DNA from 2 places in the Maricaulis sp. B-26 genome. Region 2 is predicted to be linked to the other one. Evidence: predicted binding sites of a transcription regulator. Region 2 holds the regulator's gene; the other holds the start of a gene.

Region 1 (15,740 bases), on a different contig from region 2:
CACCCCCATCCCCTTTTTCCAATCTAGTCCCCGGACTCGCTCACCTCTTCCGCAGCCCCTTCGCCGCGCAGATAGGTGCCGAGGAAGTCCACATACGCCTCTGACGCGGCGATGCGGTTGTCGCGGCGGCGGAAGCCGTGGCCTTCATCGGGGAAGAGCACGTATTCGACCGGCACGCCATTGGCCCGCACGGCGGCGACGAGCTCGTCGCTTTCCACCTGCAGGACCCGCGGATCGTTGGCGCCCTGGACGACGAGCATGGGGCGCTCGATGTTTTCGGCATGGAACAGCGGTGAGATGCGTTCATGGCGCTCGGCATCGGTGGCCGGATCGCCCATCTCGTCATAGAGCGCCTCGCGGAAGCTCTCCCACCAGGGCGGGATGGACTGCAGCGTGCGCACCCAGTTGGTGACGCCGAAAATATTGATGCCGACATCGAAGGCGTCCGGATGGAAGGTGAGGGCGGCCGCGGTCATATAGCCGCCATAGGAACCGCCGATCACGCCGACCTGGTCGCCATTGACCCAGTCCTGCTCGCGCAGCCAGTTGCCGGCGGAGACGATGTCCATCAGGTCTTCCTCGCCGTGCCGGCGGTCGTCCATGTGATAGAAGGTCTTGCCGTAGCCCGAGGAGCCGCGATTGTTCGCCGCGTAGACGGCATAGCCGTGATTGACCAGATGCTGGATGGTGGCGGAATAGCCGATCCGGCTCTGCCCGCCCGGACCGCCATGAACCCAGACGAGGGCGGGGACCGGATTGTCGGCGCTGGCGCCGTGCGGGCGGTAGAGAATGCCCGGGATTTCCAGCCCATCGAAGCTTTCGAAACGCACCACTTCGGCGTCCACCATCTCGTCTTCGGAAATGGCCGGGTTGAGCGCATTGGTCAGCTGGGCGTGATCCTGGGTCGCCAGATCGACCACATGCAGGTTTGAAGGCGAGGTGGCCGCATTGATCAGGAAGGCGATCTGCCCCTCATCGCGCGAGAAGCGGACCGAGCGCAAATCGCCGGCCGGCAGGTCGGGCAGGGTGACCGGCTCGCCGGTTCCGGTGTCGGTGATGGTCACGTCGGTGCGGGCATCGGCATTGACGCCCACGACGCGATAATCGCCGGAGGGCGAATAGCTGACATAGGAGACGTCCCAGTCGGCTTCGACGAGCGGCGCTTCCTCGCCGGTGACGAGATCGTAGGTCCAGGCCTGGTTGAACTCGCCATGCTCGTCGGTGGCGTAGACGAGGGCCTCGCTGTCCGGGGTGAAGGTGTAGACGCCATAGGCGATATTGCCCTCATGCTCCGTGATCAGCTGTGGCGCCGGATCGTCGGCGGCGAGGTCGACCAGGAGGATGTCGCTGTCGGCCGAGGTCCGGTTGCGCACCAGGGCGAGCCAGCGGCCGTCCGGACTGACATCGCCGATCTGCAGCGCATCCGTATTCTCGAACACGAAACCGCTCTCATAGCTCAGCGTGTCGTACTCGTAGATATCGAAGGCGCCCTGGTCGCGCTCATTCGTGGCGATCCAGATATCCTGTCCGTCCGGCGACCAGCCGATGAATCGCGCTTTCACATTATCGCCGGGGGTGAGGTCGGTGAGGCGTCCGTCGAGCTCGCGCACGAAGATGTGGTTGAGCTCGTCGCCGCCATTATCCGCGGTCACGAGGACGCGGTCGTCCTCGGGGAACCAGCTCACGGCATAGGTGGCATTGCTCTCCGACTGCGTCAGCGCCACACGGTCGCCGCTGGCCGGGTCCACCGCATAGGCGTTGAACACGCCGGTTTCGTCCGAGGAGATCAGGATATGTCCGGTCTCGGCCGAGAAGGCGTGCCCGCTGGACGCGGCCATGCCGAAGCTCGTCGTCATGTGGAAGGTGGCGGCGTCGTACTCGGCGACGCTTTCGGTGGCGGCGGCCTCGTTCGCCGCCTCGCCCGGAGACGCGTCTTCTGCGGGCTGGCAGGCCGCGAGCAGAATGGTGATGGCAGATGTTGCGAAAATGCGTGCCGGTATCATGACGGCCTCCCCCTGTGAGCGCTGCCGCAGCATAGCCGCAACCACAGGGCGGGTGGCAAGCAAAAGAAAAGGCCCGCTCCATCGGAGCGGGCCTTCGCTTGTACGGTCAGGTGACCGGCATGATTACATCATGCCGCCCCCGCAGACCGGCTTGCCGGTCTGCTCACCTTTCGATGATGGGCGGCTTCATGATGATTACATCATGCCGCCCATGCCACCCATTCCGCCCATGTCGGGCATGGCCGGGGCGCTGTCGTCCTTCGGGACGTCGGCGACGGCGGCTTCCGTTGTGATCAGCAGGGAGGCCACGGAGGCGGCGTCCTGCAGAGCCGTACGGACGACCTTGGCCGGGTCGATCACGCCGAAGGTGAGCATGTCGCCATACTCTTCGGTCTGCGCGTTGAAGCCGAAGGTGGCGGAGCTGTTTTCCAGCACCTTGCCGACGACGATCGAACCTTCGACGCCCGAATTCGTGGCGATCTGACGGATCGGGGACTGCAGGGCGCGAGCCACGATGGCGATGCCCTGGGTCTGGTCGGGATTGTCGCCTTCCAGACCGGCCAGCTTGGAGGAGGCCTTCAGCAGGGCGACGCCGCCGCCCGGAACGATGCCTTCTTCCACCGCGGCGCGGGTGGCGTTGAGGGCGTCGTCAACGCGGTCCTTCTTCTCTTTCACTTCGATCTCGGTGGCACCGCCGACCTTGATCACCGCAACGCCGCCGGCCAGCTTGGCCAGGCGTTCCTGCAGCTTCTCGCGGTCGTACTCGGAGGAGGTGTCCTCGATCTGGCGGCGGATCTGCGTCACGCGCGCCTCGATCTCTTCCTTGCCGCCGATGCCGTCGACGATCGTCGTGTCATCCTTGGTGATGGTGACGCGCTTGGCGGAGCCGAGCATGTCCAGGCTCACCGTTTCCAGCTTGATGCCGAGGTCTTCGGAGATGACCTGGCCGCCGGTCAGGATGGCGATGTCTTCCAGCATGGCCTTGCGGCGATCGCCGAAGCCCGGAGCCTTCACGGCCGCGATCTTCAGGCCGCCCCGCAGCTTGTTGACCACGAGGGTGGCCAGCGCTTCGCCTTCCACGTCTTCCGCGATGATGAGCAGCGGACGACCGGACTGCACGACCGATTCGAGGATCGGCAGCATCGGCTGGAGCGAGGTGAGCTTCTTCTCGAAGAGCAGGATGTAGGGCTCTTCCAGCTCGGCCTGCATCTTGTCGGCGTCGGTGATGAAGTAGGGCGACAGGTAGCCGCGATCGAACTGCATGCCTTCGACGACGTCGAGCTCGGTCTCGAGGGATTTGGCTTCCTCGACCGTGATCACGCCTTCATTGCCGACCTTGTCCATGGCCTTGGCGATCATGTCGCCGATTTCCTTCTCGCCATTGGCGGAGATGGTGCCGACCTGGGCGACTTCGTCCGAACCCTTGATCGGGGTGGAGATGGACTTGATGTCCTCGACCACCACCGCGACGGCCTTGTCGATGCCGCGCTTGAGGTCCATCGGGTTCATGCCGGCCGCAACCGACTTCATGCCTTCGCGGACGATGGACTGGGCCAGGACCGTGGCGGTCGTGGTGCCGTCGCCGGCGACGTCATTGGTCTTGGAGGCGACTTCGCGCAGCATTTGCGCGCCCATGTTCTCGAACTTGTCGGTCAGCTCGATTTCCTTGGCGACCGAAACGCCGTCCTTCGTGGTGCGCGGAGCGCCGAAGGATTTCTCGATCACCACATTGCGGCCCTTCGGACCCAGCGTGACCTTGACGGCGTTGGCGAGCGTGTCGACACCGCGCAGCATGCGCTCGCGGGCGTCGGAGGAGAAAAGTACGTCTTTGGCAGACATGTCTCTGTATCCGTTTTCTAGAGTGTCGTTTCAGGGGGAGGGCGGCTGATTAAGCGCCCATCACGCCGAGGATGTCGGACTCTTTCATGATCAGGAGTTCTTCACCGTTCAGGGTGACTTCGGTTCCCGACCATTTGCCGAACAGGATGCGGTCGCCGGCCTTGACGTCCAGCGGACGCACGGAGCCGTCTTCCTTGATCGCGCCGCCGCCGACGGCGACGACTTCGCCTTCCTGCGGCTTCTCTTTGGCCGTATCCGGGATGATGATCCCGCCCTTGGTCGTGGACTCTTCTTCGACGCGCTTCACAAGCACGCGGTCGTGCAGGGGACGAAAGGTCATCTTTGTCTTTCTCCAACAAGAGGACTGTGGTTCCGACAGCGACCGGGGTGCGTTAGCACTCACCCCAGCCGACTGCTAACAGCGGGCAGATAGGCGGTGACCGCAGGGGCGTCAAGAGGTGGCAAATGGGAATCTTCGGCCCAGGTGCAGTAAGGCGGAAAGCCTTGTTCCGACAAGGCGCTGCCAAGCCGCTGGCAAGGGCCGGTCATTTGCCGTTCATACGGGTCCGGCTATCGGGCATCTGGAAAGACTGTCATATTCGGCAGTATGATGTTCGATACACCACCAGCGGTAGCTAAAAGGTAGAACCCATGAAACTTCGCTTCGCAGTCATTCCCCTGACGGCCCTGGCCATGGTTGCCTGCACGACGACGGATCCGGTCACCGGCGAAACGCGTCCGAACTATACCGGCCGCGGCGTCCTGATCGGCGCAGCCGCCGGTGCCGCGCTGGGCTATATGACCAATACGTCCGACAGCGAGGAAGGCCGGACCAACGCCCTCATCGGCGCGGGTATCGGCGCGCTCGCGGGCGGCGCCATCGGCAATTACATGGACCGCCAGGAAGCCGCCATGCGCGAGGCGCTGAGCGATACCGGCGTCGGCGTTCGCCGCGAAGGAAACGATCTTCGCCTGATCATGCCGGGCGATGTGACCTTCGACACCAATTCGGCCAGCATCAAGGGCGAGTACTACGCCATCCTCAACGATGTCTCGGTGGTGCTGAACCGCTATCCGGCGACCTATGTCGACGTCATCGGTCATGCCGACTCGACCGGCGCTGCCGACTACAATCAGCGCCTGTCCGAGCAGCGCGCCTCTTCGGTCGGCTCCTATCTCATCGCCCAGGGCGTACTGCGCGACCGCTTCTACATCGCCGGCATGGGCGAACGCTCGCCGATCGCCGACAATTCGACGGCCTATGGCCGCCAGCAGAACCGCCGCGTTGAAATCCTGATCCGCCCGCACGTGGCTTGACCGGGACTGTCTGAAACTGAATCTGGAAGCGGCCCGCCTTGTGCGGGCCGTTTTTGGTTGGGGCGGGTGGAATTGTGACGGGTGGGATTGGCGCGGCAAGCTCACCTGTTCCTGTTTCTTGCGCATACCGGGGCTCTCGCGCCTCGCGCAGACGTACCCATACATCTCATGCCAGCCAGCAGGCCGCACGGGGCCAGCGCCGTCAAGGCCGCCTTCGGCGTCGCACAGCGGGCATGCGCCTTGACGGCGCTGGACCCGTGCGGCGGAATCTCGGCAAGAGATGAATGGGGAAGTGGGCGCGGCGGACGCGCCTAACTTCTCACACACACACTCTCTCTCCGTATCCCTTATTCCTTCGCCTCTCTCCACACACCCCGTCATCCCTCGGTGAGCGCGCAGCGGTCATTCGGGGGACTTCACCTATCCTGTCAGCGTGAGTGACGAGATCTCCCGGACAAGCCGGGGGATGGCGGTGGTCGGGAGGATGCGGGGATTGGAGCGAGGGGGCGAGCGCCATAAGGCGGGAAGAATGTCCGCGTTAGATTCGTCTGCCCCTTTTGCTCGCTCGCCGCAGAATTCCCCCGCTCGGTGCGAGATCTGCCCGGTGCTATTTCTCCCCATGGCGTTCCGGCCGATCGAGAAGGTCCATGACCCGGGTGGAAAGCGGTTTTTCGTCGAGCGCCTTTTCCAATCTCGCGATCGTTGCGATCGCATCGCCGGCTTCCGCGTTCAGCTCGGTTGCGGCCTTGTTGAGGGCATCGAAGAGTCGTTCCATTTCCTGCGCCAATGCTTCGCCCTTCTCTGTCAAAGCCAGCACGCGTCGTCGGCCATCGTGTTCGTCGGGACGCGAGGCGATCAGGCCGGCCTGTTCGAGGCCCGTGCGGATAACGCTGACGGAGACGTGGGAAACGCGCAGGCGGTCGGCGATATCCGTAACCGACATGGGTGTCCCGTCCAGGAGGCAGTTGAACACGGGAAACCAGCGCTGTTCGAAGGCGACACCGAACTTGTCATATAAAGACTTGGCGTCGCGATCCATGCGATCGCTCAGGCGCCGTAATCGGCCGCCCAAGGCGGCCGCACCTTGCGCCTGCACGGCATCGATCGCGGGATTTTCTGAAGGGGTATCAGTGTGGCTTGACATATCCGTAATCAGTTACATAAATAATTGGACTGTGTCCAAGATGAAAGTGAAATCAGCGTATGTCGATCCCGCTCATATCCCGCCGTGACGCTCTAACCCTCGGTGTCGCAACGGCCTCGTCCCTGGCGATCTCCGGCTGCATGGGAGGGCGTTCCCGCGCGTCCGCTCTGGCGGCTCACGCTTCCAATCTTGCCACAGCCGATGATTTCAGCGGAGCCGTCCTGCTCGCACGAAACGGCACCATCGAGTTCGAGGGAGCCTATGGTCTGGCGGACCGGCGGACAGGGCAGCCAAACACCACGTCGACCAAATTCAGCCTGGCGTCGCTGTCCAAGATGTTCACAGCGGTCTGCATACTGCAGCTGGTCGAGGCCGGCGCCATTTCACTCCAGGATACGATAGGCAACTATCTGCCCGACTATCCGAACCGCACGGCATCGACCCGCGTAACGGTCGAACACCTTCTCATGCACACGTCGGGGATCGGCAATTACTGGGAAGGGCTGGACGCCCTGGAAGGCGAAAGGCCGGACACGCATCGCGACTATCTTTCCTTGTTCGCGGACATTCCCCTCGAGCATGAGCCGGGGTCTGCCTTTTCCTATTCGAATGGTGGATACATCGTCCTGGGCTTGATCATCGAGGCCGTGACCGGCAGCAGCTATTACGATCACGTGCGAAGCGCGGTCTTCGACAGGGCCCGGATGAACGACACCGGCTTTCCGCGGCTTGACGAGACTGTCCCCGATCGAGCGATCGGCTATATGAGGTCGCTCGAACATCCGGGCGAATGGGAGGATTGCACCGAACGCTGGGAGCAACGCGGGAGTGCCGCGGGCGGCGCCATGTCGACCCTCGCCGACCTGCACCGTTTCGTCGTGGCGCTCAATAATCACCGCCTGCTGGGCCCTGAAATGACAGCGGTCTTTTTGCAAGGGCGCAGCGAGACACCGATCGGCAATTACGGTTATGGGGTGATCGAGCAAACGCTCAATGGTCAACGTGTTCTGGGCCATTCCGGTGGGCATTACGGCGTTGCCGTCGAATTGATGATCTTCCCGGATCAAGACACCACCTTCATCGTGCTCACCAACGGCGATGTCGACGGCTATTGGGGTGTCGAGATGTTTGCCCATGAACTCATCGTCGGGCCGACGGACGAGACGCGTAGTTATGCTTTCACTCAGGACCTCATCGCAGCAACCGTGTCGATGGGCCATGAAGCCGGGTTGGCGATGTTCCGTCGCGATGAAACGGCCCGCGAACCGCGACGAGGCGTCATCGAACTTGCCGCTTTCAAATACATCCACCGCGGACAGAGCGATGCGGGCCTCAACCTCTTGCGCCTCAATCGGGCGATCAGCCCGGATTCAGATGACGCAATCTTCAGCCTGGCGCAGGGGCTGCGCGTAACCGGCCGCGAGGTCGAAGCGCTGGACATGTACCGGGCCTATATCGAACGGGTTCCGGACAGCACAGAGGCACAAGCCTTTATCGACCAGCTCAACGGGGACGCTCCTTAGGGAAATACGGGAGCCCGTTCGGCGATATCCCTCATGCGGTCGGGAGTCCTTCAGGACAAGCCGGGGCATGACGGTGTTCGAGGGGATGCGGGAAACGGGAGAGGGCAGGGGGAAACCGGAAGCCTCTCCCGCGGCAATCCCCGCTTATCCTCCGAGGCTGCGCACTTGCTATACTCCCCGGGCTCTTTGACATCCGCAAATCCGCCCGGGCCGGCGAAACCACAGGCCCGAACCGCTGTCTGAGCGCCGCGTGGTAGTCGTTGTAGTAGCAGTCGACGTGCACGTCCCGACGACTACCACCCGCATTCCTGCGCCCCGCTTTATTTTATGAGCGCTATTGGGATTCAACGGGTTACGTCAATTTTATTCAAACTGGTTTACCTTCGTTAACTAAACGACAACCGCGTGCGACACAGCTTAACCTTCAAGCCCGCGTAGCGATTCGGTTGTCCCTGGCACCGGCTTGCTTGCTCAAACGCCACAGCCGAGGTCCGACATGCCCCGCGCGTCCGACATTCTCATTCTCCTGACCTACCTCATGGTCGCCGCCGTTGCCGCGATCGGGTTCGAGTATTTCGGTCTGATGCCGTCGCTGTCCGCCTGGATGATGGGCGCGATCGTCTTCGTCGTCGCCGGCATGGCGCATCTCTCCGCCGCCCGCGGCCAGGAACGCCGCTATTTCGAGGCGGAGATACACAATCTCAAGGCTGCCAATCTGGAGCTGGCCGAGGAATTCGAGGCCGCCCAGGCGCGGCTCGACCAGATTGCCGACGAGCTGCGCGCCGAGGCGATCGAGCGCGACAATGCGCTCGCCCATGAGATGCGCGTGCTGGAAGACATGATCCACAATGCCGGCGATGCCTCGTCCTACACCACGGGCAGCGGCTCGGGGTCCCAGATCAATGCGGATATCGATACGGTCCGCGAGGCGCTGAAGAATAATCGCGTCGATCTCTACCTGCAGCCCATCGTGACGCTGCCGCAGCGGCGCATCGCCTATTACGAGAGCTATACCCGCCTGCGCGACACGACGGGCCGCGTGCTCACGCCGACCGCTTTCATCGCCGCTGCCGAGCAGGCCGGCCTGATGCCGGAAGTCGACAAGCTCCTTCTGTTCCGCTGCGTGCAGATCGTACGCCGCCTGACCGGTCAGGACCGCCGCGTGGGGATTTTCTGCAATATTTCCCTGCACGCACTTTCCGACGAGACCTTCTTCCCGGAATTCCTCGACTTCGTGCGCGAGAACAAGGACCTCGCCGGTTCGCTGATCTTCGAGATCTCGCAGCGCGCCTTCGAGGAACGCGATGCCGTCGCGGCCCGCAACATGGCCCGCATGGCCGATTTCGGCTTCCGCTTCTCCATCGACCAGATCCATCATGTGGACCTGGATCTGAGCGAGATGGAGCGCGCCGGGGTCCGCTTTGCGAAGCTGGGCGGCCGCCGCCTGCTTGACGCGATCGAGAATTACGAGCCGATCGCCGGCTACGAGCCGGGGGCCATCGCCACCGAGGACATGGCCGGTCTGTTCGCCCGCCATGGCATCGAGCTCATCGTCGACAAGGTCGAGGACGAATCCACCGTGGTCGAAGTGCTGGAACTGGACGTCGCCTACGGCCAGGGTCACTTGTTCGGCGAGCCGCGCCCGGTACGCGACGACGTGCTGGACACGGCGACCGAGAGCAATGTGGTGCGTCTGGCCAGCTGATGGCCGATTGACCCGGGCCGCCGGCCCTGCTTCAAGCGCGGCATGATGAAAGCCGCGACACTCGGACAATTACGCGACCGTTACGACGCCCTCTACTGTGATGTATGGGGCGTCATTCGCGATGGCCGGGCGCTTTTGCCCGAAGCCGTCGAGGCGCTGCGCGAATTCCGCCGGTCGGGCGGTGCGGTCTGCCTGGTTTCCAATTCCCCCCGCCGCAGCGCCAGCCTCGCCTCCATGCTGAGGAAGATGGGCCTGCCGGACGATGCGGTGGACACGATGGTGACCTCGGGCGATGCGATCCATGCCGAACTGCTCGCCCGGACGCCGGGCCGGGCTTTGCGGATCGGACCGGAAGAGGATGGCGGGCTCTATGACGGGCTCGAGATCGAGTTTACCGATGTCGGTCAGGCCGATTTCATCGCCTGTACCGGACCCGACGATTACTGGAATGGCCGCCCCGAAGACTATGAAGCGGTTCTCCGGGAGGCGCAGGCGCGCGGGCTCGACCTGGTCTGCGCCAATCCGGATATCGTCGTGCAGGCGGGCGACCGGCTGATCTTCTGCGCCGGCGCGATCGCGCGACATTACGAGGCGATGGGCGGGAAATCCGTCGTCGCAGGCAAACCCCACAGGCCGATCTACGACCTGGCGCGCGTGGCGCTCGAACATGCCGGTCATGTTCCGGAGACGAAGCGGATCCTGGCGATCGGCGACGGCCCGGAGACGGATCTGGCCGGGGCCAATCGCATCGGCGTCGATGCCTTTTTCGTGGCAGGCGGAATCCTGTTCGGACACATGGAGGGCGACAGCCCCGATTCCGAAGCTGTCGCCCGTGCCCTTGTGCAATACGGTGTTTCGGCCCGCTGGTATGCGGCGAAACTGGTCTGGTCCGACCGCTAGTCGAACAGCGAGTCGATCGAGGACTGGTCGAGATCGGACGCCTCTTCGCCGCCTTCGGCGAACAGGGCATCGATATCGTCCTGACTGGTCTCCGGACCGCCGATCGCAGGACCATTGAGAAGGTTCTTCTCGGCGCGTTCGCGCTCGGCCTTCTCCTCCTCGGTCTCGAACGTGTCGGCATCGCGCACGCCCATCACTTCGGCGAAGCGGGCAACGCGGCTTTCGACGTGACGCAGGCTGTTCACCACTTTCGACACGCGCTGTCCGGACAGGTCCTGGAAGCTGCACGCCTCGATGATGGTCATCATCCGCGCCTCGATATTGGCCCGGTACTCGTCATAGTCCGTGGCTTCCTCGCACAGAACCGCTTCCGCTTCGCTCATGATGGTCTCGGTCGCGCGTTCGGTATCACCGACCACGGCTTCGAGCTCGGCACCGGCAGAGGGAATACGTTCCGTCTTGATGTCGTTCGGCCGCAGGGCGGCGATCTCGTCGCGGGTCTTCGAGATGTAGTCCGCGATATAGTTGAATTCCTGACAGATCGACTGATCGAGAGAGCTGAAGAACAGCTTCATCGTGTCGGTCAGCTGGTGCGCCAGCTTCAGGACTTCCATGATCTGCGCATCTTCCAGATCGCTCGCCTTGAGGTGGGCGAGGGAGCTGCGAACCTGCGCGGCAACATTGGCGGCGGGCATGGGGCCCTCCTTCCTTCCAAAACTCAAAAAACGAAGTGAGCGGTTCGGGACCTAGAAGTCGCCGAGAACAGCCGCCATCTTCGATTTTAGCGTGCCGGCGTTGAAGGGCTTCACGATGTAATTGTTTACACCGGCTTTTTTCGCGGCGACCACGTTTTCGGTCTTGGATTCGGCCGTGACCATGATGAAGGGTGTGCCCTTCATGCTTTCATCGCCGCGAACCTTCTGAAGAAGTTCGTAGCCCGTCATCGGCTCCATGTTCCAGTCAGAGATGACCAGACCATACTTGTTCTCTTGCATTTTCGCGTAGGCTTCCTGCCCGTCGGCAGCTTCATCCACGTTTTCGAAGCCAATCTGCTTGAGCAGGTTGCGAATGATGCGGATCATGGTCTTGTAATCGTCCACAACCAGGATCGGCATAGTCATTTCGACAGCCATGCGTAGTCTCCATCCACTCGGCGCGTTTACACAAGGACAGCTTGTTTCGCTGTCTTCAGTGAGGACCCTAGACATTCGCGGATAAAAATCGGTTAAAGCGCATACAAGGAAGGAGTCGCTCATGTCGGAAGTGCGCGCCATCGCTATTGATGATCTGGAAATTGGCCAATCCGCGGAAGCGGTTAGGGTCGTAACGGAAGAAGACCTGGAGCTGTTTGCCAAGGTTTCCGGGGACTATAACCCCGTCCATATGGACGAGGATTTCGCCCGGGCGACCCCCTTTCGGGGCCGTATCGCCCATGGCGCGCTCGTCGCCTCCTTCATTTCCGGCGTGCTGGGCAATCAGCTTCCGGGACCGGGCGCGATCTTTCTCGGTCTCAATCTGCGCTTCTTCCGCCCGACCCGCATCGGTGACGAGGTCACGACCCGCGTGACCGTGAAATCGGTCGATCTGAAATCGCGCAAGGCGATCATGGACTGCCTCTGCACGATCGGCGGCGAGGTAGCGATGGAGGCGGAAGCCGAAGTCATGGTCCGCAAGCGCCGCCGCAAGTCGACGGACGGCTGATCCGGCATGCAGATCCTGCGCGGTTACAACGGCATTCCCGACACGGCGCGTGGCGCCGTGATCGCGCTGGGCAATTTCGACGGTGTCCATGCGGGGCACCGCCATGTGGTGGGCCTTGCCGGCGCGCTGGCGGAGGAGGTCGGTGCGCCGCTCGGCGTGGCGCTTTTCGATCCGCATCCGCGTCGCTTCTTCGCGCCCGGAGCCCCGGCCTTCCGTCTGATGAGCGCGCGCCGCCGCAACGCCACGCTGGAAGCGCTCGGCGTGTCGCAGCTTCATGTCATTCCTTTCGATGCCACGCTCTCGCGCATGACGCCGGAGGAATTCGTGGCCGACGTTCTCGACCGCGGGCTTGGCGTGCGCGGCGTGGTGACCGGTGCGGATTTCCGCTTCGGCAATGGACGCGCCGGTTCGACCGGCGACCTGGAGCGCCTGTGCGCCGAGCGCGGCATTGCCACGCGCTTTGCCGAGCTGCAGGGGAACGGGGCGGACAAGGTATCCTCGACGCGCATTCGCAAGGCCATCCATGATGGCGATATGGGGGCCGCTGCGGAGCTCCTCGGCGCGCCCTGGTCGGTCGAGGGGCCGGTCGGGCACGGAGCCCGGCGCGGGCGCACGATCGGGTTTCCGACCGCCAATCTGACCCTGGGCGATTATGCCCGCCCGCCCTACGGCGTTTATGCGGTTATGGTCGGTCTGGACGGGGAGGCCCCGGCACGACCGGGTGTCGCCAATTTCGGCAAGCGTCCGACCGTCGACGGCGAGACCGAGCTGCTCGAGGTTCACCTGTTCGATTTCGAGGGCGATCTCTATGGCCGCGAAATGGAAGTCGCCTTCCATGATCACCTCCGGCCGGAGCGAAAGTTCGACGGGCTCGACGCCCTCAAGGCGCAGATCGATGCCGATGCGGAGACCGCGCGCCGCGTGCTGAGCCGCCTCTCTGGACCGGACTCATAGCCTCTGATACACGCCTGTACATGGTCCGTTCCCACGAGTTCATACGCCACGCGGCCTTGATTTCCGCGCATCGTCCGGTGCGAATTACCGGCCCGGGCCGCCAGGGATAATCATCCAGGCGGTTCCGGGACATGTCCTGCCTTGAACTTTTCGACGACCCAGACCGCAAGGACCCGATCCGATGACGGACACGCCTGCCAAGACCGGTACCGAGACCGGCTCGCGCGACTATCGCCAGACCCTCTTTCTTCCGACGACCGACTTCCCGATGCGCGCCGGCCTGCCCAAGCGCGAGCCTGAATGGCTCGAGCGCTGGGCCAGGCTGGACCTCTACAAACAGCTCCGCGAACAGTCCAAGGGACGCGAGCGCTGGGTGCTGCATGACGGCCCGCCCTACGCCAACGGGCACATCCATATCGGCACTGGCCAGAACAAGATTCTCAAGGATATCGTCGTCCGCTCCCATCAGATGCTGGGTTTCGACGCACCCTACCGTCCGGGCTGGGATTGCCACGGCCTGCCGATCGAGTGGAAGGTCGAACAGAATTTCCGTGCCAAGGGGCGCAACAAGGACGATATCGCCAAGAAGGAATTCCGCACCGAGTGCCGCAATTACGCCGCCGAATGGGTGGGCGTGCAGAGCACGGAATTCCAGCGTCTCGGCGTCATGGGCGAGTGGGACGATCCCTATCTGACCATGTCCTACGACGCGGAAGCCGCCATCGTGCGCGAATTCCTGAAATTCGTGGAGCAGGGCCTGGTCTATTGCGGATCGGCGCCGGTCATGTGGTCGCCGGTCGAACAGACCGCCCTCGCCGAAGCCGAGGTCGAATACCAGGACAAGGTGTCCACCACCATCCATGTCCGCTTCCCGATCCGCGGGCTGCGCAAGGATGGCAGCGCCATTCCGGAAAGCTGCGTCGGGGCCCAGGTCGTGATCTGGACGACTACGCCCTGGACCATCCCGGGCAATCGCGCGATCTGCTATTCGCCGGAGATTTCCTACGGCCTCTACAAGGTCATAGCGGTCGAGGAGACGGACTTCGAACCCTGGGTCATGCCCGGCGACACGCTCGTCGTGGCCGATGCCTTGTGGGACGAGACGGCCAAGGCGGCGAAGATCGCGTCCGCCGACCGCCTCCAGACCGTCGACCCGACTGGTTTCGTCTGTTCCCACCCCTTCGCGGAGCTGGACAAGTTCTGGGACTATCCCGTGCCGCTTCTGGCCGGCGACCACGTCACCGACGAGGCGGGTACGGGCTTCGTGCATACCGCACCCAGCCATGGTGCCGAGGACTATGCCGCCTGGATGGAATATCCAGAATGGCATGACCGCGATCAGCCGGTGCCGCAAATGGTCGGACGGGACGGCGCCTATTTCGATCACATCCCGGTTTTCGCCGGGCTGCACATCCTGCGTCTGGACGGCAAGAAGCAGGGCCAGGACGGCCCGGCCAACAAGGCCGTGATGGACAGGCTGGTCGAGTGCGGCAAGCTGATCGCCCGCGGGCGGCTGGAGCACTCCTATCCGCACTCCTGGCGGTCCAAGGCCCCGGTCATCTTCCGCAACACGCCGCAATGGTTCGTCGCCATCGACCGGCCGATGAAGTCGGGCGGAACGCTGCGCGAGAAGGCCTTGCAGGCAATCTCGGAAACCGAGTGGACGCCGAAACAGTCCGAGAACCGTATCCGCTCCATGGTCGAGCAGCGCCCGGACTGGCTGGTCTCGCGCCAGCGCGCCTGGGGCGTGCCGCTGACCATGTTCACAGAGAAGGGCACGGGCCGCGTTCTCAACGACCCCAGGGTCAATGAGCGCATCATCAAGGCCGTCGCCGAAGACGGCGCCGATGCCTGGTTCGAGCGCGATGCCGCGGACTTCCTCGGCAGCGAGTATTCCGCCGACGACTGGGAAAAGGTCACCGACATTCTCGACGTCTGGTTCGACAGCGGATCGACCCACGCCTTCTCGCTGGAAGAGCGTGCCGATCAGAAATGGCCGGCCGATCTCTATCTGGAAGGCTCCGACCAGCACCGCGGCTGGTTCCAGTCCTCCTTGCTGGAAAGCTGCGGCACGCGCGGCCGAGCGCCCTATGACGGGGTGCTGACGCACGGCTTCGTCATGGCCGGCGACGGGCGGAAAATGTCCAAATCGCTGGGCAATACGCTGGCCCCCAACGAGATCGCCAAGAAGTACGGCATCGAGATCATGCGCCTCTGGGTCTCCGCCCAGGACTTCACGGACGATCTTCGCATCTCGGAGGAAATCCTCCAGACCAGCGTCGATGCCTATCGCAAGATGCGCAATACGGTGCGCTACCTGCTCGGCGCGCTGGACGGTTTCGAGGCGCGCGAAGCGCTGCCGGTGGACCGCATGCCGTCGCTCGAGCGCTGGGTGCTGCACCGCCTGCACGAACTCGATGCCGTCGTCCGCAAGGGCTATGAGGCCTACGATTTCAAGCGGGTCTATTCGGCGCTGTTCAATTTCTGCGTGGTCGACCTGTCGGCCTTCTATCTCGATGTCCGCAAGGACAGCCTCTATTGCGACCGGCCCGACTCGGACCGCCGCCGCGCGGCCCGTACGGTGATGCACGAGATCTTCATGCGCCTGACGGCCTGGCTGGCGCCGATCATGCCCTTCACCATGGAAGAGGCCT
Region 2 (15,740 bases):
TGCGCTCAAGACATGCCGGAGCTTCCTCCAGGCGAGCCTGCCGGACGAGGTGTTGAAGCAGGCGCCGCGCGGAATGGAACCAGCGCCGGATGCGGGCGAGATAACAGACGACGAACCGGAGGAACCGGCAGACGTCGCCGCCGGGGACGGCCTGTTCGATACCGGCGACGCCGCGATCTGCCTTGGCGATCTGCTCCGGGCGAAGCGGGGCCGCGGTCTCGCCCTGTCGGGAACTCTGCGGGTGTGGCTGCAAAGGGCGGGATTCCTGGCTGCCGAGCGGCATCAGCGCCGCGATGTTCTGGCAGGTGGCGAGGAGAAAGAGGTTCACGCCGTCTCACCAGAGCACGTCCTGACCGCGATGCTCTGCGGTCGTCCGACGGAGAAGTCCCGAACGGCCATTGGTCCCTATATCGATATGTATGACGCGCTGTTGGCCTTTGTTCACACAGGCGTACCGAGCGGGTTCAAAGAGCGGGTTCTGGACGCAGTACTCGAAGTGCTGGAAGCAGCGGGTGCGGCGGGCAAGAAGCTTCAGCTCGACCGGCTCGAAGCGGTCCGGCCCCGGATCTATCTCACACCCGAGACGGTCGACATCCTGCGGGCGGCGGACCGCATTCGGGGACAGACCGTGCCAAACCAGCCACGGATCGACGCCCGCCATCTGGCCGCTGCGTTTCTGCTGGAGCCTGTTGCCTGGCAGGGTTTTTCAGATTTGACGAGGCGTGACCAGAATGCTCCGGCCTGGGAATTCTTCGCCAGTGCGATCGAGTCACAAATCATCGACAGTCTCTGGGAGGGCGAGGACGAGGATGCCTGGCGGCAGATCTTCCAGACGGTCGCCGGTAATGGGTCGCCGCTGATCGTCACGCCGCAAGGCGCCCCGGTTCCACGCTATTCCCGAGACAAGCCCTGGGTCGGCGACAAGGGGGAGCTTCAATCCGATCCGCTGGGCGTCGTGGCCGATGCCCGGGCCATGGCCGATCTCATCTTGTTGAAAGAACCCGGCCCGCCATTGGCGATCGGCCTGTTCGGCGATTGGGGGTCGGGCAAGTCGACCTTCATGGACATATTGCGGCGGGCCATCGACGAAAATGCGAGCCGGGCGCAGTCGATACGCGGACATGTTGAAGCCGCCAGGGCCGACCCCAATCTCGTACCTGTATATACGGAAGAATCCCTCCTGCCCTTCGTCGAGAACGTCGCCCATATCCGCTTCAATGCCTGGCATTATGCAGAAGCCAATCTTTGGGCGAGCCTGGCAGCCCAGATATTCCGCGAACTCCTGACCAGCACGGAAGCGTCCGAAGACGGCGCAATTCCGCCCTACCGGCGCGAGCAGATCGAGAATCTGATCGGCAAGCTGGGCGTGGCTGAGGACGCGGCCCGGACCGCCCGACAGGACCTCGATGAGGCCCGGCATGCAGCCAATCGGGCCCGGAAGAATCTCAGCCAGCGCCGCAAGGCGCGGGCCGAGGCCGAGGCGGAATTGTCCAAGACACGTCAGCCGGTCGGATGGGAATCGATCGAGCTCGATGTGCGCTCGCTCGAACCTGTCATGCAGGCGCTCGGGCTGGGCGATGCGGCTCCGGATGTCGAGGCCCTGGTCGAGCTGGCGGATGAATCCCGCGGCCTCGCCGGACATCTGCGATATCTGCTGACAGCGACCCTGGGCGGGCAGCGGCCCGATCGCGCTGTCGTCACGCGCGCCCTGGTCACTTTTGGCGGGATTGCGGGCGGCGGTGTCATCCTGGCCCTGCTGATCAACCTGTTCGCGCCCCAGATCGCGAATGTCGTGGCCTGGCTATCGGCGATGATCGGGGCTGCGGGCGGTGCCGGACGCTGGCTTGGTCCGCATATCCAGACGGTCAACGCACATATCGGGCGATTGCGTCAGGCGCGAGATGCGGCGGTCGAGCAAAAACGCGAGGCCGAGCGCCGGGCGCGGGCGGAAGAGCGGGCGGCTGCTGATGCGCTCGCGGTCGCCGAAAGCGCCGAGACCGCCGCGCGATTGTCTTACGAGGAAAAGCAGGACGCGTATGAACGCGCTGCGGACCTGCATCGGGGCGAGCGTCCCGGCGAGCTCTTTCTTCGTCTGATCGAGGAACGGGCCGGAGAGGACGGGTATCGCAAGCATCTTGGCCTCGTTTCCCAGTTACACGACGATTTCCAGCTGATGTCCGAACTCCTCGTGCGTCAGGCGGAGCGGCGCGAGACAGGCGCGAATGCGGATCCATCGGACGAGTTGCCGGCTATCGACAGGATCGTGCTCTATATCGACGACCTGGATCGATGCCCCGACGAGACCGTGGTGAAGGTGCTGGAAGCGGTTCATCTTCTCTTGGCCCTGCCTCTCTTTGTCGTAGTGGTCGGCGTGGATGCGCGCTGGCTGGAAGGGGCATTGGAGCGCCAATACGCGGCTCAACTCAGCTCGAACGAAATACGTCCGGAAGACTATCTCGAGAAGATTTTCCAGCTGCCCTATTGGCTTCGCCGTCTCGACACGCGCGAGAGCGGGAGTTTTCACAGTCTTACCGCCTCCCTTCTGACTCGCGAGGAAAAGGCAGCCTATCAAAGCTGGCGTGACAGACGCTCGAAACCGGAGACGCCCGATAGCCGTGAGGGCGAGCATGACGAGAGCCCGGACGAGGCGACCGATACGGACGGGGTTGCGTCAGCGCTTGGCCGGATACGGTTGAAGCCGGAGGAGCGGGAAACCATCGAGTCCGTGCGAGAGGCGGTCGCCCTGACGCCGGAGGAGGTCGCCGTCATCGGCGCGTTGGCGCCCCTGGTCGGCAAGTCGCCCCGGTCGACCAAGCGCTTCATGAATCTCTACCGGTTCGAAAAGGCGCGGCGCATGCAGAAGGAGGCAGGCCTCTTCATGGGTGAGGGCGATGAAACGCCGGAATACCTTTCTGTCATGGTCGTCCTGGCTCTGGCGGTGGGCTTCGACCCGGAGACTTTCGATATTCTGATGCGGCAGACAGGGCTCCTCGCTGCCGCGAAGCGTTCGGTCAATGCCGAAAAGGGCGATAGTAGCCGCGAAGACGCGCCGCCCTCATTCTATCGCCGACTGGCCGGAGGCGGCACAGACAAGGCCGATACGGCCTATATCCGCTTCAAACCAGTCGTCGAGAAAATAGCGGCGGCAGGCGATGGACTGGCCAAATTCAGGAAGGTCGAGGATATCGACCGTCAGATCGCGCAGCTCGCCCGGGCCGGGCGCTTGCCGCGCCTGACCTTCAAGCGGCCCTATCAGGCCTGAATCCTAATTCGCGTTCGGGCGGCCGTCATCGGTGGTGACGTCGTCCCAGAAGCGCTTGACCTTGTCGAAGAAGCCGTCGCTGTCCGGATTGCAACCCTCGCCGGAGAGCTCGCAGAACTCGGCCAGCAGCTCTTTCTGGCGGTCGCAGAGATTGCGCGGAGTCTCCACGAAGAGCTCGACGATCATGTCGCCGCGCGGGCCGCCGCGCAGGCGGGGCATGCCCTTGCCGCGCAGACGCATGCGACGGCCGGTCTGGGCGCCTTCGGCGATTTTCATCTCGGCCTTGCCGCCCTCGATCGTGGGCACCTGGATGGTGCAGCCGAGCGCAGCCTGCACCATGGAGGCCGGCGTGCGGCAATAGAGATTGGGGCCGTCGCGCTCGAAGATCTCGTGCGGCTTCACGGAGATGAAGATGTAGAGATCGCCGCGCGGTCCGCCGCGGGCGCCCGCCTCGCCTTCGCCGGCCAGGCGGATGCGGGTGCCGTCCTCGACGCCCGCCGGAACGGTGACGTTGAGCGTGCGGTTCTTGCGGACCCGGCCGACGCCGTCGCAATCCTGGCAAGGCGTCTTCACATACTGACCCCGGCCGCCGCACTGCGGGCAGGTCTGCTCCATGGTGAAGAAGCCCTGGGAGCGGCGGATCCGGCCTGCGCCGCCGCAGGTACCGCATGTTTCCAGCTCGGTGCCCGGTTCATTGCCCTGCCCGTCGCAGCGTTCGCATTGCAGCGCCGTCGGCACGGTGATGGTGGCGTCCTTGCCGTTGAAGGCGTCTTCCAGGGAAATCTCGAGATCGAAGCGCAGGTCTGCGCCCCGTGCCGGACCGCTGGACCGACCGCCGCCGCGGCGTCCGCCCATACCGCCCATATTGAAGGCGTCGCCGAACACCTGTTCGAAAATATCGGCAAAATCGGCTGCACCGGCTGCGCCACCGAACGGGCCCTGTCCGCCACCGCCGAAACCGCCGCCCTGTTCGAAAGCGGCATGACCCATACGGTCGTAAGCGGCCCGCTTGTCCGGGTCGGAGAGCACGGCATAGGCTTCGCCGACTTCCTTGAACTTCGCTTCGGCCTCGGCATCGCCGGGATTGCGGTCCGGGTGGTATTTCATCGCCTGCTTGCGATAGGCGCTCTTCAGCGCCTTTTCGTCGACGCCCTTCTCGACGCCGAGAACCTCGTAGAAATCGCGCTTGCTCATGACTTTTCACCTGTCGGCAGGACCAGCACCGCGTTCTGTCGCGTCTGGCGCGCTACCTCGTATCCGTGTTTCAGGCACAATCCGGCGGCGCCTTCGGTGATCGCCGCCTCGTGCCGGGTTTCCAGAAGGATCATCGCCGGCCACAGGGTTTGCGGCGCGCCGGCAAAAAAGGCACCCAGCACCACTTCCTCGAAGCCCTCGATGTCCATCTTCATGATGTCGACCCGGTCCGTGCCCGCCTCTTCCAGCGCGGCCCGGAGCGGGCGTAGTCTGATCGTCTCGCCCGTTTCGCCCTCGGCCTGGCCTATATGGACCTCGCCGCGATTGGTCGCCGACTGGATCAGCTCCGCCTGGCCCTCTTCGGCGCCGAGCGCATAGGGCAGAACCGTGACGTCCTGCGCGCCGGACGCTGCGAGATTGAATTCGAGGCGGCGGCGGTTCTCGATATCCGGTTCCACGGCGACCGCTTTCAGGGGGCGTTCGAGCGCTTTCGCGTCCGCGAGAACCGAAAGCGTGTAGAGGCCGGCATTGGCACCGGCATCGACGAAGACGAAGGGCCGGTCGTCGCCATGGGCAGCGATCGCATCGCGGATCGTGGCGCGTTCTTCGCGATCCCAGGTCTTCGATCCGGCGAAAACCCGCTTTTCGCAACGATTGTCGCGCAGGTGCACGCGGGCGAACTGGCCGGGAAAGACCTCGACATCGGCGATATCAAGACCGCCGGACATCAGGAGGCGGCGGACCACGCTTTCCGCCCCCCGGCGCAGGGCGTCACCCGGAAGCGCCATCGGCAGGCGCCGCAAACGTTCGGCCGGTGCCGAAAGTGCGAAGGCGCCGAAGGGCGCTGAGATGGGATCGGGCCGGGACATGGGTCTCGGAGAAAGCCGCGGGGCCGGACCGGGGCAGCCCTGGGGCCGCCCCGGATCCGCGCCTTACGCGTCTTTCTTGTTCTCGTCGTCGACCTCGGAGAATTCCGCGTCGACCACGTCGTCATCGGTGCTTTCCGCAGTGGCGTCTTCGCCGCCCTCGGCCGGCGCTTCGGATTGCTGGGCCGCATAGACGGCCTCGCCGAGCTTCATGGCCGCCTGGACCAGCGCCTGGGTCTTCTGCTGGATGGCTTCGAGATCTTCGCCATCCTTGACCTCTTTCAGCTCGGCAAGAGCGGCCTCGATGGCCTCCTTGTCGGCAGCCGGCACTTTCTCGCCGAACTCCTCGAGCTGGGACTCGGTCTGGTGGAGCAGGGCCTCGGCGCCATTCTTGGCCTCGACCAGCTCTTTCTTCTTCTTGTCCGCCTCGGCATTGGCCTCGGCGTCCTTGACCATTTGTTCGATGTCGTCGTCCGACAGACCGCCGGAGGCCTGGATGCGGATGGCCTGCTCCTTGCCGGTCGCCTTGTCCTTGGCGGAGACGTTGACGATGCCGTTGGCGTCGATGTCGAAGGTGACCTCGATCTGCGGCAGGCCGCGCGGAGCGGGCGGAATGCCGACCAGGTCGAACTGGCCGAGCAGCTTGTTGTCCGCCGCCATTTCACGCTCACCCTGCGAGACGCGGATGGTCACGGCCGTCTGGTTGTCGTCGGCGGTCGAGAAGGTCTGCGACTTCTTGGTCGGGATCGTCGTATTGCGCTCGATCAGGCGGGTGAAGACACCGCCCAGCGTCTCGATGCCCAGCGAGAGCGGGGTCACGTCGAGCAGGAGCACGTCCTTGACGTCGCCTTGCAGGACGCCGGCCTGGATGGCCGCGCCCATGGCGACGACCTCGTCCGGGTTCACGCCCTTGTGCGGATCCTTGCCGAAGAAGCCCTTCACGGCTTCCTGCACCTTCGGCATGCGGGTCATGCCGCCGACCAGGACGACGTCGTCAATGTCGGAAGCGGACAGGCCGGCATCCTTGAGGGCTTTCTTGCACGGCTCCAGCGTGCGCTTGACCAGATCCTCGACGAGGGCTTCCAGCTTGGCGCGCGACAGCTTGATGTTCAGGTGTTTCGGACCCGAGGCATCAGCCGTGATGAAGGGCAGGTTCACTTCGTAGGAGGTGGCCGAGGAGAGTTCCTTCTTGGCCTTCTCGGCTTCTTCCTTCAGGCGCTGGAGAGCCAGCTTGTCGGCCTTCAGGTCGATGCCGTTTTCCTTTTTGAACTCGTCCGCGAGGTATTCGACGATACGCAGGTCGAAGTCTTCACCGCCGAGGAAGGTGTCGCCATTGGTGGCCTTCACCTCGAACACGCCGTCGCCGATCTCCAGGATGGAAACGTCGAAGGTACCGCCGCCGAGGTCGAACACGGCGATCGTCTTGTTCTCGCCCTTGTCGAGACCGTAGGCGAGAGCGGCCGCGGTCGGCTCGTTGATGATGCGCAGCACTTCCAGGCCGGCGATCTTGCCGGCGTCCTTGGTGGCCTGGCGCTGGGCGTCGTCGAAATAGGCGGGAACCGTGATCACGGCCTGTTCGACATTCTGGCCGAGATAGGATTCCGCCGTTTCCTTCATTTTCTGAAGCGTGAAGGCGGAGATTTCCGACGGGGAATATTTCTTGTCGCGGCCCTGGATCCACGCGTCGTTATTGTCCGACGGCACGATCTTGTAGGGGACCATGTCGACGTCCTTCTTGACGGTCGGGTCGTCCATGGTGCGGCCGATGAGGCGCTTGATCGCGAAATAGGTGTGGTCCGGATTGGTGACCGCCTGGCGCTTGGCCGGCTGGCCGATGAGGCGCTCGCCGTCCTCGGTGAAAGCGACGACGGACGGGGTCGTCCGGGCGCCCTCGGAATTCTCGATGACCTTGGCCTGTCCGTTTTCCATAACGGCCACACAGGAGTTGGTAGTACCCAGGTCGATGCCGATGACCTTGCTCATTGATCGTCTCTCCGTTTTTCCAAGCGGGACCGGCGCTGCGAATGCTGACCTTGAAGACAAGCGCCGCGCATTCCGCTCTCCGTCCCCTTCGGGATCGTCATTGATAGGGCCGGTGTGCCGACACCGGCGTGGTTCAAATCAGGCGGGGCAATAACCCCGCGTCTGGTAGGCGATTTAGGGAGAGGGGCGGAGGAGTGCAAGGCCTCTCTCAGCTCTCCTGCATATGGGCGATACGCATATGATATGCGGAAAACCCGGGATTGCGGAGCCGGGCCTGCTGAATCTGTCCGTCCGTGTCCTGAAACGGGTGGAAACGGGCGGCGGTGCACCTCATCTTGCCGGGTTATGACACAGGCCTTTTCCATGCCGGACGGCTTTCGCCTCCTGCCCGGCTATTTCGACCGGGCGGCCCAGCAGGGGCTGATCGACTCTGTCGTTGCCGCCACGCGGACCGCCCCGTTCTGGCGGCCTTCCATGCCGCGGACGGGAAAGCCGCTCTCGGTGATGATGACCAATTTCGGTCCGTTGGGATGGGTCACAGACAAGGCGAAAGGCTATCGATACGAGCCGGCGCATCCGGAAACCGGCACGCCCTGGCCGGACATGCCGCCGGCCCTGCTCGATCTGTGGGAGGCTTTCGCCGCCTATCCCGAGCCGCCGGAAGCCTGTCTCGTCAACTGGTACGGCCCGGACAGCCGGATGGGCATGCATGTCGACCTCGACGAGGCGGCCACGGATGCGGCGGTGATCTCGGTCTCGCTGGGGGACAGGGCGCGTTTTCGCATCGGCGGACCGCAACGGGGCGGCAAGACGGCGTCGATGATCGTCTCCTCGGGCGATGTCGTGGTGCTCGGCGGCGCGGCGCGGCGCTGCTATCACGGCGTCGACCGGATCTATCCGGATACTTCCACCCTCCTGCCGCAGGATGTGTTTCCCGGGGGCGGACGCATCAATCTGACGCTCAGGCGGGTCAATCTGCCCTGACCGGAAGACGGAGCCGATCACCGGGGTGCGCGTTATTCCTTTGCCTTGCTCCCTTGCGGGAGCGGAGTCATCATACGTGCGGGGGCGAGGAGATTTTCGCAGGACCGCCGTCCGTTCGCGACGGTGTGTCCGGTAAGGGAGAGACCACGCCATGATCCGCAATTATCTGCTTGTTTCGCTTGCCGCGCTCGGCATTGCCGCCTGTAGCGCGACCACACAGGGCGCTGCCACAGGTGCTGCCATGGGCGCCGCAGCCGGTGCGATCATCGGTAACAACACCGGGTCCGGCGATGCGGAGACCGGCGCCATCATCGGCGGCGTGGTCGGTGGTGCGGCCGGGGCCTATGCCGGTTGCCGCTATGAAGGAGGTTGCCGCTGGAATCAGAGCAACAACAATCATTCCCAGCTCTATTACGACCGGGCAGCAGGCCGTGAATACTATTTCGACCAGCGTGACGGCTGCACCTATTGGCGGAACGGCCAGTTCCGGAGCTGTTAATCGTCTAACAGGGTCTGCCGCACCCGGGCGGGTGGCAGGCTTTTGTCTTGCAACTTGACCCGCTTGGGGTAGCTTCGCGGCGCCGTCGGCTACGGCCTGGCGGCGCCGTTTCCTGTTCAGCCTTGTTCGAGTCTCCAGGGGTATTTCATGAAATGTATTGTGTCGGCTGCGGTCCTGGCGCTGTGCGTGGCGGGTCCGTTTTCCGCATCTGCGCAGGCGCAATGCCTCGAGATCGATGCCGAGCGCGGCTGGCAGAGCGTGAATCTGGACGGTTCGCCGGTCGAGGTCCGAAGCGTGGTCGGTACCTGGACGGTGGACGATCGCAATTATGAGGCGGTCGACTGGCGCGGTCATATCGGGGAGGCCCGCGAACGCCTCGCACGGCACAACCGGTACAAGTTCGATGCCCGCTTCGATTTCGGCGTGCTCCTGGTTCGCGACGATCAAGGGCTCGTGCCCCAGCAGCGTGCCGTGCCGGGATTTGCGACGACTGCGCGCAAACTCTCCTTCCGGATCAATGACGCGGATCACGCCCTGGGCGACAATAGCGGCTGGATGACCGTCTGCATCCGGCCCTATAGCGGACCCGGCCTGGCTGCGCGACCGGACTGACGGCCCGGCACCTCGCTGTTGCGAGGGCTAGTCCGGAGCGCGGTTCCGCTCGCTTTCATCCGGCGGCATGAAATCCATCGCTGTCATCGGAATGGAGCGGCCGTGTGCCTGCACGATGCGGACATGCTTGCGCCGCAGGCGCCGCGGTTCGGCAACGCCGCAGGAATGGGCGATAATCTCGACATGCCGGCGTACGCGTTCGGCATAGCGCGCGACCATGTCCGACTTCTCGCGCACCACCAGCCCCCTCTGCAGGCGCTTGTTGTGCGTGGTGACTCCGGTCGGACAGGTATTGCGATTGCATTTGAGCGCCTGGATGCAGCCCAGCGCGAACATGAAGCCGCGGCCGCACTGGACGAAATCGGCACCTGTCGCCAGGGCCCAGGCAACGGCGCCGGGCGTCAGCAGCTTGCCGGAGGCGACGATGCGGACCCGGCCGCGCAGCCCGTAGCGATCGAGAATCTCCACGGCGATGGGCAGGCTTTCGCGGATCGGAAGGCCGACATTGTCCATCAGCGCCATCGGCGCGGCGCCGGTGCCGCCATCGCCGCTGTCGATCGTGAAAAAGTCCGGCGCGCTCTCCGGTCCACGCCGCGTGATTTCCTCGCACAGCTCCTCGATCCAGCCATAGGCGCCGATACAGGCCTTGAAGCCGACCGGCTTGCCCGTGACCTCGCGGATATGACCGATCATGTCGAGCAGGCCGCCGATATCGTCGAATTCGGGATGCCGGTTGGGCGAGATCGAGGCCTTGCCCACGGGAATGCCGCGAATTCTCGCGATGTCGCGGGTGACTTTCTCCGCCGGCAGTATGCCTCCCTTGCCGGGCTTGGCGCCCTGGGAGAGCTTCAGCTCGAACATGCGCACCTTGTCGATGGCGGCCAGGTCGCGCAGCCGGTCGTCGCTGAGTGCGCCGTTCTCGTCGCGCACGCCGTATTTCGCGGTGCCGATCTGGAAGACGATGTCGCAGCCGCCTTCCAGATGCATGGGCGACAGACCGCCCTCGCCCGTATTCATCCAGATGCCGGCCTTTGCCGCGCCTCGCGAAAGCGCGCGGACCGCGGGTTTGGACAGGGCGCCATAGCTCATGCCGGAAATATTGAAAAAGGACGGTGCCTCATAGGGCTGAGGGCAATGCGGCCCGACAGTCAGGGGGCGTGTGGCGGCGGCATCGTCGTCGAGCAGGGGAAAGGGGCAATTGACGAAGATCGGCGTACCGACCTTGTCGAGCGGTTTGGTCGAGCCGAAGGGGATGGTATCGCCTTCATCGCGCGCCGACCGGTAGACCCATTCGCGCTCGGCCCGGTTGAAGGGCAATTCCTCCCGGTCCATGGCAAAGAAATATTGCCGGAAGAACTCGCCCAGCTTCGTGAAGAGATTTCGGAAACGCCCGACCAGAGGGTAGTTGCGGCGCACCGCATCCTTCGTCTGGGAGATGTCCGCGAGATAAAAGATCAGCCCGACGAAAACGAGCAGGCCGAGCGCCAGGATGAAGACCTGAGTCAGCAAATTCATCGCCTGCATGGCCCATGGTGGCAATCCCATGCGTATATCCTCTCCGCTTGCTGGGCGCATGATGGCGGAGGGTGAGCCTGAAGGCGAGGGGGCTCGCGCCTGTATGGCGCTGATGTGAGACGGTGTGAACGCACGGACGGAATCAGGGCGCTCCCCCGGTGACCGGCCCGGATCGGGCGCAATGCCGAACATGAAACCGCTCGTAATGCAGCCGCAATGAAACCGAATTAAGAAATCTGTCTGCGTTGGCGGTATCCTGCTGATTTGACGTAATGAAAAAGACTTCATTTGTCCGGTTCTGGGCTCCCGATATTGTCCGCGCTTGAATAATCATGGGGATTTACATGAACAGATACCTTGTCGCCGGTCTGTGCGGTTTTGGCCTCCTCGCCAGTCCTGCGCTCGGCCAGACGTCCGACCTGGCAGCCGAGATCGATACGATGCGGCGCGCCTATGGCGTGTCGGGACTGGCGGTTGCGGCCGTTTCCGGCTCGGACGTCATCATGGCTGAAGGATTCGGCACGTTCGACAATGTCGAGGTTGGCGCGGACAGCGCGTGTACACTCTACTCCGCCACCAAGGCCCTGACCGCACTGACGCTCGCTTCGCTCGTTGAGGAGGGACAGGTCGATCTCGAAGCCCCGTTGGGCCGTTTGCTGGCGGCCAGTCCGGAAGACTGGACCGATATCCCGCTCTGGAGATTGTACAATCACACCAGCGGCATCGCGATGATCGTCAATCGCGATGAATTCCGCGAAATCTCGCAAGATCCCGAAGCGGGAAATGCGGCGATCTACGAGGTCGTACGCGACCTGCCGCTGGACTATGAGCCGGGGGCGCATTCGCGCTATCAGCAAAGCGGTTATGCGGTCGCGGAGATGATCGCCGAGCAGCAGCTGGACGCCAGCTGGCCGGAACTCGTGGCGCGTCATCTGACCGGACCGGCCCGCGCGGAGCGCACATTTCACGGAGAGATCGCCGACGGCACGAAAACGGTGCCCATGATCACATCGGCGGGTGAATACCGGACCACACCTGCAGACATGACGCGTATCTTTCTGGCGCTCAATGCCGGCCATGTCGCTGATCGCGAGTTTCTCGCCGAACTGCTTTTCGATCCCCGCTATATCCAGGATGGATACGGCCTGGGCGTCATTGTCGAGGAAACAGCCGGAGAAATGACCCTGGGTCACAGGGGCGGTGGTGCGCGCGCCAATATCCGTTACGCCCCGCAATCCGGGATCGGCGTGATGGCGTGCACGGACCAGGTCGCCAATCGTGCGTTGACCATTCACGTCAGTGACATGGTCATGAATGCCCTGATCTCCGGCGAGGCGCCGCGTCCGCACATCGCCAGTCTTCTATACGCCTCGAACGATCAGTCAGCGCAAGCGCTTGCGGCGTTGTTCGAGCGGGAAAGAAACGATCCCGATACGCGTTTTGGCTTCGGGGGTGCTGAAGGGGTCATCAATGCACTGGGTTATGACGCGCTCGATGAGACACCCGGTGAAGCCCGCATCCTCTTCGAACTGAATACGCGCATGTATCCGGCCTCCGCCAATGCGTGGGATTCCCTGGCGGATGCGCAGCTGGCGCTGGGCGATTCAAGTGCGGCGCTTGCAAGCATGCGGCGTGCTCTCTCGCTGCAACCCGAAAACCCCTACTTTCAGTCGAGAGTGGCAGAACACGCGCCGGACTAGAGGCTCCACGTGAAACGGATCAGGCGGCAGCGCTGACGCGCTTGCCGCCTGAACGGTCTCCGTCAGGCCTTCACATCGACATTGCCGCCCGTGCTGCCGCCAGCTTCACCACCGCCGCTCGGCGAACCGGCGGAGACGGCGACCATGGCAGCGCGCAGGGTGCGGTCGCCGATCACGTATCCGGTCTGCATGACCGAGGCGATCTTGCCGGCCGGCTGGTCGGACGGGATCTGGGCGACGGCCTGGTGGCGGTGCGGGTCGAAGGCTTCGCCGGGCTGCGGGTCGACCTTCTTCACGCCGTGACGCTCCATCTTGGAGAGCAGCGCTTTTTCGGTCATGGCCACGCCCTCCACGAGATTCTTGATCGCATCGGAGGCCTCGTCGATCGCCGACTGTTCGACGGCGGCGACGGCGCGGGAGAGATTGTCGGCCACGTCCAGCATGTCCTTGGCGAAGGAAGACACGGCGTAGTCGCGAGTGTCCTTCACCTCTTTTTCCGAGCGGCGGCGCGTATTCTCGGCCTCGGCCAGGGCGCGCAGCAGCTTGTCGCGCATGGAGTCGAGTTCGCCGTTCAGCTGGGCGATGGTTTCCTCTGGCGTCACCTCGCCTGCCGGATGCGCCTCGGCCCCTTCGGCCGAACCGGTGTCGGCAGCGCCCTCCGGAGCTTCGGTTTCAGCTTCGGTCTGCGGGTTGTTTTCGGTCTCGTTCATTCCGTCTCACTCTCGCGATCGCGTGCCGTCCAGAATCTGGCCGACCACGCGGGCCGTGTAGTCCACCAGGGGAATAACACGCGCATAGTTCAAACGCGTCGGGCCAATTACACCCAGCGCGCCGATGATTTCCTGTTCCGAGTTCATATAGGGAGCCACGATCACGCTTGAACCCGACAGGCTGAAAAGGGGGTTTTCCGCGCCGATGAAGAGGCGGACCCCGTCGGCGTCGTGCGCCTTGTCGAGCAGGGTGATCAGCTCTTCCTTGCGTTCGAGATCCTCGAACAGCATGCGAATGCGCTCGAGGTCGCTCGCCGCCTCGACGCTTTCCAGCAGGCGGGCCTGGCCGCGTACGATCAGGGCCCGGTCGTCGCCGCGACCGCCCGCCCAGTCGGCCAGCCCCTGCTGGACGAGTTCCTCGGCCGCCCGGTCGAGCTGGGACTTGCGCTCGGCGATTTCCTGTTCGATGCCCGAACGCGCCTCTCCGAGGCTGCGGCCCTTGAGGCGAGTGGACAGGTAGTTGCCGGCTTCGACAAGCGCCGCCGGCGGAAGCCCTTCGGGCGCGCGCATGAGCCGGTTCTCGACCGAACCGTCCTCGAAGACCAGCACCGCCAGCGCCTCGGAGGCGGAGAGCGGGACGAATTCGACATGGCGCAAGGGCGCCTCGCGCTTGGGCGAGAGCACCAGGCCGGCCCCGCCCGACAGACCGCCGAGCAGATTGGAGGCCTCGTTGAGCAGATCCCGGGTCGATCGCCCCGAAGCGCCGACCTGGCCCTCGATCGCCTTGCGCTCGTCCGCGCTCAGCTCGCCGATCTGCAGCAGGCCGTCGACGAAAAGGCGCAAGCCCGCATGTGTCGGCATGCGCCCGGCGCTGGAATGCGGGGCGGTCAGCAGGCCCATCGCGGCCAGGTCTGCCATCGTATTGCGGATCGAGGCGGGCGAGAGGGTGAGATTGCCGGTCTGCGACAGGGTTCGCGAGCCGACCGGTTCGCCGGAGCGCAGATAGGTCTCCACGATTTCCCGGAAAATCGTGCGCATGCGTTCGTCGAGCGCGGCGAGGCCGGAGATGGAGCTGGGTTCGGACATGTCCCATCAATTAGTCGCAGCGTGCCGAGGGTTCAATTCCGTTTCGCCGCCGCTTCTCCTTGAAGCGGGCGGCGAGGAGGGCTAGACGCGGCGGGACCATAAATCAGGAGACCGCCGATGAGACCCCATGGACGTGCCCGCGACGCGATGCGTGAAATCAGCCTGGAGGCCGGGGTGTCGGTCTATGCGGAAGGCTCCTGCATGGCGCGCTTCGGGGGCACGCACGTGCTCTGCACGGCGAGCATCGAGAATTCCGTCCCGCCCTGGCTGCGCGGTGGGGGCAAAGGCTGGGTGACGGCGGAATACGGCATGCTGCCGCGCGCCACGCACACGCGGGGCCGGCGCGAGGCGGCGGCGGGCAAACAGTCCGGCCGGACCCAGGAAATCCAGCGCCTGATCGGGCGTTCCCTGCGCGCCGTGATCGATCTGAAGGCGCTCGGCGAACGCCAGATTACCATCGATTGCGACGTCATTCAGGCGGATGGCGGTACCCGGACGGCGGCGATCACCGGCGCCTGGGTCGCGCTGAAACAGGCGACCGCCTATCTCATGGAAGAGGGTCTGCTGGAGAATGATCCGGTGCACGGCCAGCTGGCGGCGATTTCCTGCGGCGTGATCGAGGGGGAAACCCGTCTCGACCTGGAATACGAGGAAGACCGCGACGCCGGGGCCGATGCGAACTTTGTTCTGACGGATAAAGGCGGTATCGTCGAAATCCAGGCGACAGCGGAAGACCGTCCGATCCCGGAAACGGCCTTCGACGAGCTGTTCGCACTTGCCAAGGCCGGTGTTGCTGATCTGTGTGAGAAGCAGCTGGCGGCGCTGAAGCGCTGAGGCCAGTGGTGTTCCGGCTTTCTGGCCGGAGAAGAAAGACAGACGGCGGGAGCGCGCTGGGGGGCTGAAATCGGCCCGCTCGGACACTCTTGGAAGGGGCTACCGTGCAGGCCCGCCCCCGCCGTCTGTCCCACCCATTTCCCCGGAAGGCCGGGTTCGGGCGGGCTGTTTGACCCGTTCGCGCCTATTCGGCTGCGTCGCGGGCATCGTCCTCCTCATCATCGAAACTCAGCAGGTCGCCGGGCTGGCAACCGAGTTCGCGGCAGAGCGCTTCAAGGGTGGAGAAGCGTACGGCCTTGGCCTTGCCTGTCTTGAGGATGGACAGGTTGGCCATGGTGATGCCGACACGGTCGCAGAGTTCGGTCAGCGACATGCGGCGCTCCAGGAGCATACGGTCGAGGGTGACGCGAATGGGCATGATTGGCGCCTCCCTAAATCGTCAGTTTTTGTTCTTGGCGCATGCGTGCACCTTCGCGGAAAACTTCCGCAAGCACC

Evidence for each region. The regulator HrcA, encoded in region 2, represses chaperone genes, less so after heat shock. The targets are predictions, from matches to a motif close to GTTAGCANTCNNNNNNNNNGANTGCTAAC.
Region 1: groES (co-chaperone GroES) is a predicted target of HrcA. The motif match lies at 4,234-4,262, and genes of this name have one in related genera.

Annotation. Positions count from the first base shown of each region.
Region 1 is NZ_JBSXNX010000018.1:103,764-119,503, forward strand. It holds gene AC13HB_RS05520 (hypothetical protein) at 1-3, opposite strand, end outside; gene AC13HB_RS05525 (S9 family peptidase) at 24-2,003, opposite strand; gene groL (chaperonin GroEL) at 2,199-3,842, opposite strand; gene groES (co-chaperone GroES) at 3,892-4,182, opposite strand; gene AC13HB_RS05540 (YiaD family glycine zipper/OmpA-like lipoprotein) at 4,494-5,159, shown strand; gene AC13HB_RS05545 (MarR family winged helix-turn-helix transcriptional regulator) at 5,767-6,198, opposite strand; gene AC13HB_RS05550 (serine hydrolase domain-containing protein) at 6,363-7,826, shown strand; gene AC13HB_RS05555 (EAL domain-containing protein) at 8,323-9,531, shown strand; gene AC13HB_RS05560 (TIGR01459 family HAD-type hydrolase) at 9,577-10,431, shown strand; gene AC13HB_RS05565 (protein phosphatase CheZ) at 10,428-11,126, opposite strand; gene AC13HB_RS05570 (response regulator) at 11,178-11,564, opposite strand; gene AC13HB_RS05575 (MaoC family dehydratase) at 11,686-12,132, shown strand; gene AC13HB_RS05580 (bifunctional riboflavin kinase/FAD synthetase) at 12,139-13,086, shown strand; gene ileS (isoleucine--tRNA ligase) at 13,268-15,740, shown strand, end outside.
Region 2 is NZ_JBSXNX010000021.1:10,934-26,673, forward strand. It holds gene AC13HB_RS07845 (P-loop NTPase fold protein) at 1-3,262, shown strand, start outside; gene dnaJ (molecular chaperone DnaJ) at 3,266-4,456, opposite strand; gene AC13HB_RS07855 (FkbM family methyltransferase) at 4,453-5,325, opposite strand; gene dnaK (molecular chaperone DnaK) at 5,389-7,305, opposite strand; gene AC13HB_RS07865 (alpha-ketoglutarate-dependent dioxygenase AlkB) at 7,669-8,289, shown strand; gene AC13HB_RS07870 (hypothetical protein) at 8,441-8,788, shown strand; gene AC13HB_RS07875 (hypothetical protein) at 8,936-9,400, shown strand; gene AC13HB_RS07880 (FMN-binding glutamate synthase family protein) at 9,428-10,945, opposite strand; gene AC13HB_RS07885 (serine hydrolase domain-containing protein) at 11,260-12,615, shown strand; gene grpE (nucleotide exchange factor GrpE) at 12,678-13,325, opposite strand; gene hrcA (heat-inducible transcriptional repressor HrcA) at 13,332-14,411, opposite strand; gene rph (ribonuclease PH) at 14,529-15,245, shown strand; gene AC13HB_RS07905 (helix-turn-helix domain-containing protein) at 15,430-15,663, opposite strand; gene AC13HB_RS07910 (DUF2975 domain-containing protein) at 15,677-15,740, opposite strand, start outside.